Regions from separate parts of the Comamonas sp. Y33R10-2 genome, predicted to be linked through region 2. Evidence: predicted binding sites of a transcription regulator. Region 2 holds the regulator's gene; each other region holds the start of a gene.
The links. Region 2 encodes LexA, which represses DNA repair genes until DNA is damaged. Its sites were predicted from a motif close to ACTGTATNNNNATACAGT; they were not measured.

Region 1: a site for LexA is predicted at 1,194-1,211, ahead of recA (recombinase RecA). Genes of this name have one in related genera too.
Region 3: a site for LexA is predicted at 840-857, ahead of KUF54_RS17080 (DNA topoisomerase IV subunit B). Genes of this name have one in related genera too.

What each region holds. Positions count from the first base shown of each region.
Region 1 is NZ_CP079925.1:2,614,813-2,617,080, forward strand. It holds gene recA (recombinase RecA) at 1-1,136, opposite strand, end outside; gene KUF54_RS11650 (MarR family winged helix-turn-helix transcriptional regulator) at 1,274-1,765, shown strand; gene KUF54_RS11655 (response regulator transcription factor) at 1,878-2,268, shown strand, end outside.
Region 2 is NZ_CP079925.1:1,512,808-1,515,075, reverse strand. It holds gene KUF54_RS06800 (asparaginase) at 1-643, opposite strand, end outside; gene lexA (transcriptional repressor LexA) at 745-1,419, shown strand; gene KUF54_RS06790 (hypothetical protein) at 1,606-2,118, shown strand; partial or broken gene KUF54_RS06785 (hypothetical protein) at 2,183-2,268, opposite strand, start outside.
Region 3 is NZ_CP079925.1:3,779,128-3,781,395, forward strand. It holds gene KUF54_RS17075 (MFS transporter) at 1-523, opposite strand, end outside; gene KUF54_RS17080 (DNA topoisomerase IV subunit B) at 891-2,268, shown strand, end outside.

The DNA.
Region 1 (2,268 bases), 1.1 Mb from region 2:
CAGCCAATCACGCCGTCTTCGTCAACATTGACGTTCTTTTCGGCCTTATCTGCCTTGTCGGCCTTCTTGCCCTTGGCAGTCTTGGCGTCTGGCATGTCAACGCCGTCGCTTGGCAGCAGCTTGATGCCCAGGCTATCGCGCACCTTGTTTTCAATTTCAAAGGCCAGCGCAGCGTTTTCACGCAGAAATTCACGCGAGTTATCACGGCCTTGGCCGATTTTTTCGCCGTTGTAGGCATACCAGGCGCCGCTCTTGTCCAGAATCTTGGCGGTGACGCCCATATCCAGAATTTCGCCTTCGCGGCTGATACCTTCGCCAAATAGAATGTCGAACTCGGCGGTCTTGAAAGGGGGCGAGACCTTGTTCTTCACGACCTTGACCTTGGTTTCGTTGCCGATCACCTCGTCACCCTTTTTGATGCTGCCAGTGCGGCGAATGTCCAGACGCACAGAGGCGTAGAACTTCAGCGCGTTACCGCCAGTTGTCGTTTCGGGCGAACCAAACATCACGCCAATCTTCATACGAATTTGGTTAATGAAGATGACCATGCAATTGGTCTTCTTGATAGTGGCAGTCAACTTGCGCAGCGCTTGGCTCATCAGGCGAGCTTGCAGGCCGGGCAGCGAATCGCCCATATCGCCTTCGATTTCAGCCTTGGGGGTCAGCGCAGCAACCGAGTCAATCACGATCAAATCCACCGCACCCGAGCGCACCAAGCTATCGCAAATCTCCAGCGCTTGCTCTCCGGTGTCGGGCTGGCTGATCAGCAGCTCGTTGAGGTTCACACCCAGCTTTTGGGCGTAGCCCGTGTCGAGTGCGTGCTCGGCATCAATAAAGGCGCAGGTACCGGCCAGCTTTTGCATCTCGGCAATGACCTGCAGGGTCAACGTGGTCTTGCCCGACGATTCTGGGCCGTAGATTTCGATCACGCGGCCACGGGGCAGGCCACCTACGCCCAGAGCAATGTCCAGACCCAGCGAGCCGGTGGAGACTACCTGAATGTCTTGAACCACTTCGCCCTCACCGAGCTTCATGATGGTGCCTTTGCCAAACTGTTTTTCAATTTGGGCGAGGGCAGCAGCCAGCGCTTTGGATTTTTCGCTGTTGGCGTCGTTGGTCTTGGCGATGGCGTTCATATCAGGCTCCGAGAGGGGTGGGTGACTGTCTGTGGCCAGTCCTGTTTTTGCATTCAGGCTGGATGCTTGAACAGTAGTTTATGGCCTTGTGCCAAACATTTGTTGAAATATTTAGTCAGTTTGCCTTACTATTATTGATGAGCGAAATTTCACCCGTCACCCCTGCGCAAGACGCTTGGCGCCAAACCCATCTGGGTCGCTTGCTAGGTCACGCCATGCGCCGCTTTGATGCCCGTGTGCTGCAGCTCATGGCCCGTGATGTGGATGTGCCGTTGGCGCTTTCCAATCTGGCGGCACGCGACAAGGTGGGGTCAGCGCATGTGCACATCACGCGTCACCTGTCGCTGGCAGGCGACCGCATAACCGATTTGGCCCAGAAGGCTGGCATGACCAAGCAGGCCATGGCCGATTTGGTTTTGCAATGCGAGGCGTGGGGGTTGGTCACGCGTGAGGCCGACCCACACGATGCGCGCGCCAAACGGGTGCGTTTTACCGAGGCGGGACTGGCTTGGCTGAACGCTTTTCATGCAGCGGTGACGCAAGCGGAAGTTGAGTTTCGTGAAGCCGTGGGAGACGATGTGGCCACCGTGGTTGCACTGGGCTTAGAGGCCTATGCAGACGGTTATTAAGAGCCTCTATAAAGCGCTCTGACTACGGCCAAACACCCACAGAGAAAACACCAGTGCGTCTCTACAATGTCTGAAAAAGTGCTCACAGCACACACAACAGCAGGAGACAAACATGCGCATTCTGATTGCCGAGGACGATCAAGTCTTGGCCGATGGTTTGCTACGCACGCTGCGCAGCTCGGGCGCCGTGGTCAGTCATGTGGCCAATGGCAGCGAGGCCGATACCGCCTTGCTGACCAACAGCGAATTTGATTTGCTGATTCTCGATTTAGGCCTGCCCAAAGTGCATGGGCTAGAAGTGCTCAAGCGCCTGCGCGGGCGCGGTGATGCGCTGCCGGTGCTGATTCTTACCGCAGCCGATTCCATCGAAGAACGCGTGCAGGGTCTGGACTATGGCGCTGACGATTACATGGCCAAACCGTTTGCCCTGTCAGAACTAGAAGCTCGCGTGCGCGCCTTGACCCGGCGCGGCATGGGCGGGGCCAGCTCCAGCATCAAGCATG
Region 2 (2,268 bases):
CCACATCCAAGCCTGAGTATTGCGCCGCAGCGCGCCCCAGCCAGCGCACACGCCCTTCTTCCACATAAGCGCATGGCCCGCCCTCATAAGAGCGCAGCGCATTCAAACGGTAGGGGTGTACCTTGAGCACCTCACGCGCCGCGTGCACTTCACCGGCTGCAACGACCCATACACCAGCGCCTCCATCTGCAGCAACCACCACCGCATCACGCAGGTTCTGCGGACCATCGGCTTGCAGCGATGTCGCCGGGCGCATGGCGCAGGTCAGCACTACGGGCTTAGTCGGCTGCAGCAGCAGTTGCAGCAGCCAAGTGGTTTCTTCCAGCGTGTCCGTGCCATGCGTAATCACCAGCGCTTTCGTGCCCGCATCGTCCAGCCCCGCCTTCACAGCCTTTAGCAGGCTGCGCCACACTGGCCAATCCATGTCCTTGCTGTCAATTTGGGCAATTTGCACGGCATCCAGTACTTCACCCAGCACCACATCCGCGCCACCACCAATCAACTGTGGCAAATCTGGCACAGCGGCCAAAAGCCCTGCCACACTGAGCTGCCCCGCCACGTAGCCCACACCCTGCGTGCTGCTCTGGGCCTGCCCTGCAATCGTGCCGCCTGTACCCAAAATGACAATCTTTGCTTGTGGCACTTGCTCTCCATAAAAAACTGGTTAAAAATACAGGTACTGTATAAACACACAGATTAAAAATCTCACTAGGCCCAGCCTACTGAAAGACCGGAAGCCCAGACATGCTAGACCACCCTAAGCTCACTCCCCGCCAGCAGCAGATTCTGGACCTCATCCAGTCCAGCATTGCGCGCACTGGTGCGCCGCCTACCCGAGCCGAGATTGCCAGCAGCTTCGGCTTCAAATCTGCCAACGCCGCTGAAGAGCATCTGCAAGCACTGGCACGCAAAGGCGTGATTGATCTGGTCAGCGGCACATCGCGTGGCATTCGGCTGCGCGCTGACACTGTGCGCAGCATCAATGCCGCGCGTGGCAACAGCTTTGCTTTACCACTGAGCAGCATGGCACCACTGGTTCTACCCCTGGTCGGTCGCGTCGCTGCCGGCTCGCCTATTTTGGCGCAGGAACATATCGACCAGAGCTATTCTGTTGAGCCTAGCCTGTTCGCTGCCAAGCCCGACTACCTGCTTAAAGTACGCGGTATGTCTATGCGCGATGCCGGCATCATGGATGGCGACTTGCTGGCAGTCCAATCCACCCACGAAGCGCGCAACGGCCAAATTGTGGTTGCCCGCTTGGGTGAAGATGTCACGGTCAAACGCTTTAAGCGCACCCCGCAAGGCATTGAGCTGCTTCCCGAAAACCCCGACTACAAAGTCATTCATGTGGATCCTGAAGAGCCCTTCGCCATCGAAGGTCTGGCCGTTGGCCTGATCCGCAACACCATGTTTATGTAGTCACAAGGCTAGTCATCAGCTTGCCGCCATCTCACCGCGGCAAGCTGATCCTCTATACCTTTCACTTTCCCTCTCCAGCCCAGGTGGTAGGCGCGAAGCAGTTTTGCTTCGCCCTGGGCGGAGCTTTGCCTTAAAACGCAATCCTGCCCTTATCTGTGCCGCAAGGCTATTAAGAGGAGTTGCCACATGGGATTCGCCACATCTTTGCAGTCTTTGACCCGCTTGAGCTTGAAAGTACTGCCCTTCGCTTCGGCCACAAGCCTGAGCTTTGAGTCCAGCAATAGCAAGAGCATCAAGAGTTCAGAGACAACTGAGTCTGAGCCAGCTTCTTTCATCCCCAGCTCTTTTGAGACTGAGGAATTCAAGTTGACGCACACCAGCATCCCCTTCATGCGCGCCAACCGCTCGCGCCGGCGCAGCAGCAACAGCATCAATACTGGCGCACGCGTTAACAGCAAAGCAAAGGCCAACGCGGCTCATATAGCCGCTACCCAATTACCTCTGGCTTTGCCTGCGCAAGCCGGCCCAGCGCCAGTGTTGTCAGCTACCGCAGCCTCCACAGCCGCCTCGGGACAAGTCAAAATCTTGCAGCGCGAGCCCCGCAAGCAGCCTGAGTGCATGTACATATCTGGCCGCATGGCCGATGTCTGCGCCGCCCTAGAGCGCATGGCACTCAACGAGCAAGCTCTACAGGCATAAAGCTGGGGCTTCGCAGCTCATCCCAAACGCAGAATTTCGGTTTGCTGAGATATGTTCTCTGCCCTCAGCGCACCGGTAAAAACTGCAGAAATGGCCCGGCCACCAACCCCTGCGCATAGCCGATTACGGAGCGCCGGTAGCGCTCTGTGG
Region 3 (2,268 bases), 1.6 Mb from region 2:
GCAAAGCGTTGGACCAGCCGAACTGCGCAATCAGGTTGCCTTCGACGGGCACCATGAAAAACTGGCCAAACGAGCCTGCTGCGGCCGTCACGCCCATGGCCCAGCTGCGCTTGGCCGCAGAAATTTGACGCCCCAGCACGCCAAAGATCACGGCGTAGGTGGTGCCGGCCTGCGCAGCCCCAATCAGCACCCCGGCGGTGAGCAAAAACCACGTACTGGTGGGCGATAGCGCCATGCCGGCCAAGCCCAAGGCATACAAAATAGAGCCGCCAATCAGCACCTTGAAAGCGCCAATGCGGTCGGCCAGAATGCCGACAAAAATGCCCAAAATGCCCCATGACAGGTTTTGCACGGCAATTGCCATCGAGAAGTTCTCGCGCGTCCAGCCCATATCTTGGGTGATGGGTAGCAGCCACAGACCAAAGCCATGGCGTATGCCCATGGAGATGGTGACGATGGCGCCACCGCACAGAAGAATCTGTGCCATGGACAGCGGCGCTGGTGTTGTTGTCTTAGTTGTCATGCCGTGCGTGCGGAAAATTGTTGTCAATCTTGTCAGCACTCGACTTTAACGAAACAAGTGCATTGGTGTGTACTTTGCACATGCCTTGGGCGTCACCTGCGCGGCAGGCGCTCATACAAGTCGTTGAGATTTAAATAAAAAGTGAGCGACCCATGGTGGAAATACATGGATTTCGACCATGAAAAGCCCTGAAGACCTATCAAATAAAAGACTACAAGCTATTGTTTTTATGGCGTTTATAGTGCTTCTGACGCGATCAAAAACACATGCCAAAGACAGAAGTTCTGGCTTTGTGCAAGAGTATTGGGAGTAAACAACTGTGAATTTATCCAGCATTAATCTGGAGAGGCCACTACAATTCGCCCCCATGGCAGCTAAACCGTCCACCGAATATTCCGAAGGCTCGATCCGCGTTCTCAAGGGTCTGGAGCCTGTTAAACAGCGTCCCGGCATGTACACGCGTACCGACAACCCCCTGCATATCTTGCAGGAGGTGCTCGACAACGCCGCCGATGAGGCACTCGCCGGTCATGGCAAAAAAATCAAGTTCACCATGCACGGCGATGGCTCGTACAGCGTGGACGACGATGGCCGTGGCATCCCCTTTGGTATGCACCCTGAAGAAAATGCACCCGTGGTGGAGTTGGTCTTCACGCGTCTGCACGCAGGCGGCAAGTTCGACAAGGGCAATGGCGGCGCGTACAGCTTCTCCGGCGGTCTGCACGGCGTGGGCGTCTCGGTCACCAATGCTCTGGCCACACGCCTTGAAGTGCAGGTGCACCGCGACGGCAAGGTCGCAAGACTGGTGTTTTCTGCGGGCGATGTGATTGAGCCGCTCACCATTCGTGATTTGCAGCCCGGCGAGCGCAAGCAAGGCACCACCGTGCGCGCTTGGCCTGATGCCAAATACTTTGAATCCTCAGCCCTGCCCATGGGCGAGCTGGTGCATTTGCTGCGCAGCAAGGCCGTGCTCATGCCCGGCGTGTCGGTCTCGCTGATCAATGAAAAGTCTCGCGACACGCAAACTTGGCAATTCAAGGGCGGCCTGCGCGACTATCTGGCGCAAAGCCTGCACGGTGAGCCTGTCATCCCCTTGTTTGAGGGCGAGGGCTTTGCCGACAAAAACAACGACAGCTTTGCCGAAGGCGAAGGTGCTGCATGGTGCGTGGCCTTTACCGAAGACGGCTCGCCGCTGCGCGAAAGCTATGTCAACCTGATCCCCACTACCGCTGGCGGCACGCATGAAAGCGGCCTGCGCGATGGCCTGTTTCAGGCCGTCAAAGCCTTTATTGACATGCACTCGCTGCTGCCCAAGGGCGTCAAGCTCATGCCGGACGATGTATTCGCCCGCGCCAGCTATGTGCTCAACACCAAGGTGCTGGATCCGCAGTTCCAAGGCCAGATCAAAGAGCGCCTGAACTCTCGCGATGCCGTGCGTTTGGTCTCGGGCTTTGTGCGCCCGGTGCTTGAGCTGTGGCTCAACGAGCATGTGGAGTGGGGCAAAAAACTCGCTGAGATTGCCATCAAGGCAGCTCAGACCCGCCAGAAGGCCGGCCAAAAGGTTGAAAAACGCAAGGGCAGCGGCGTAGCCGTATTGCCCGGCAAGCTGACCGATTGCGAAAGCAAAGATCTCAGCGTTAACGAAGTGTTTTTGGTAGAAGGTGACTCTGCGGGCGGCAGCGCCAAGATGGGCCGCGACAAGGAAACGCAGGCCATCTTGCCGCTGCGCGGCAAGGTGCTCAACA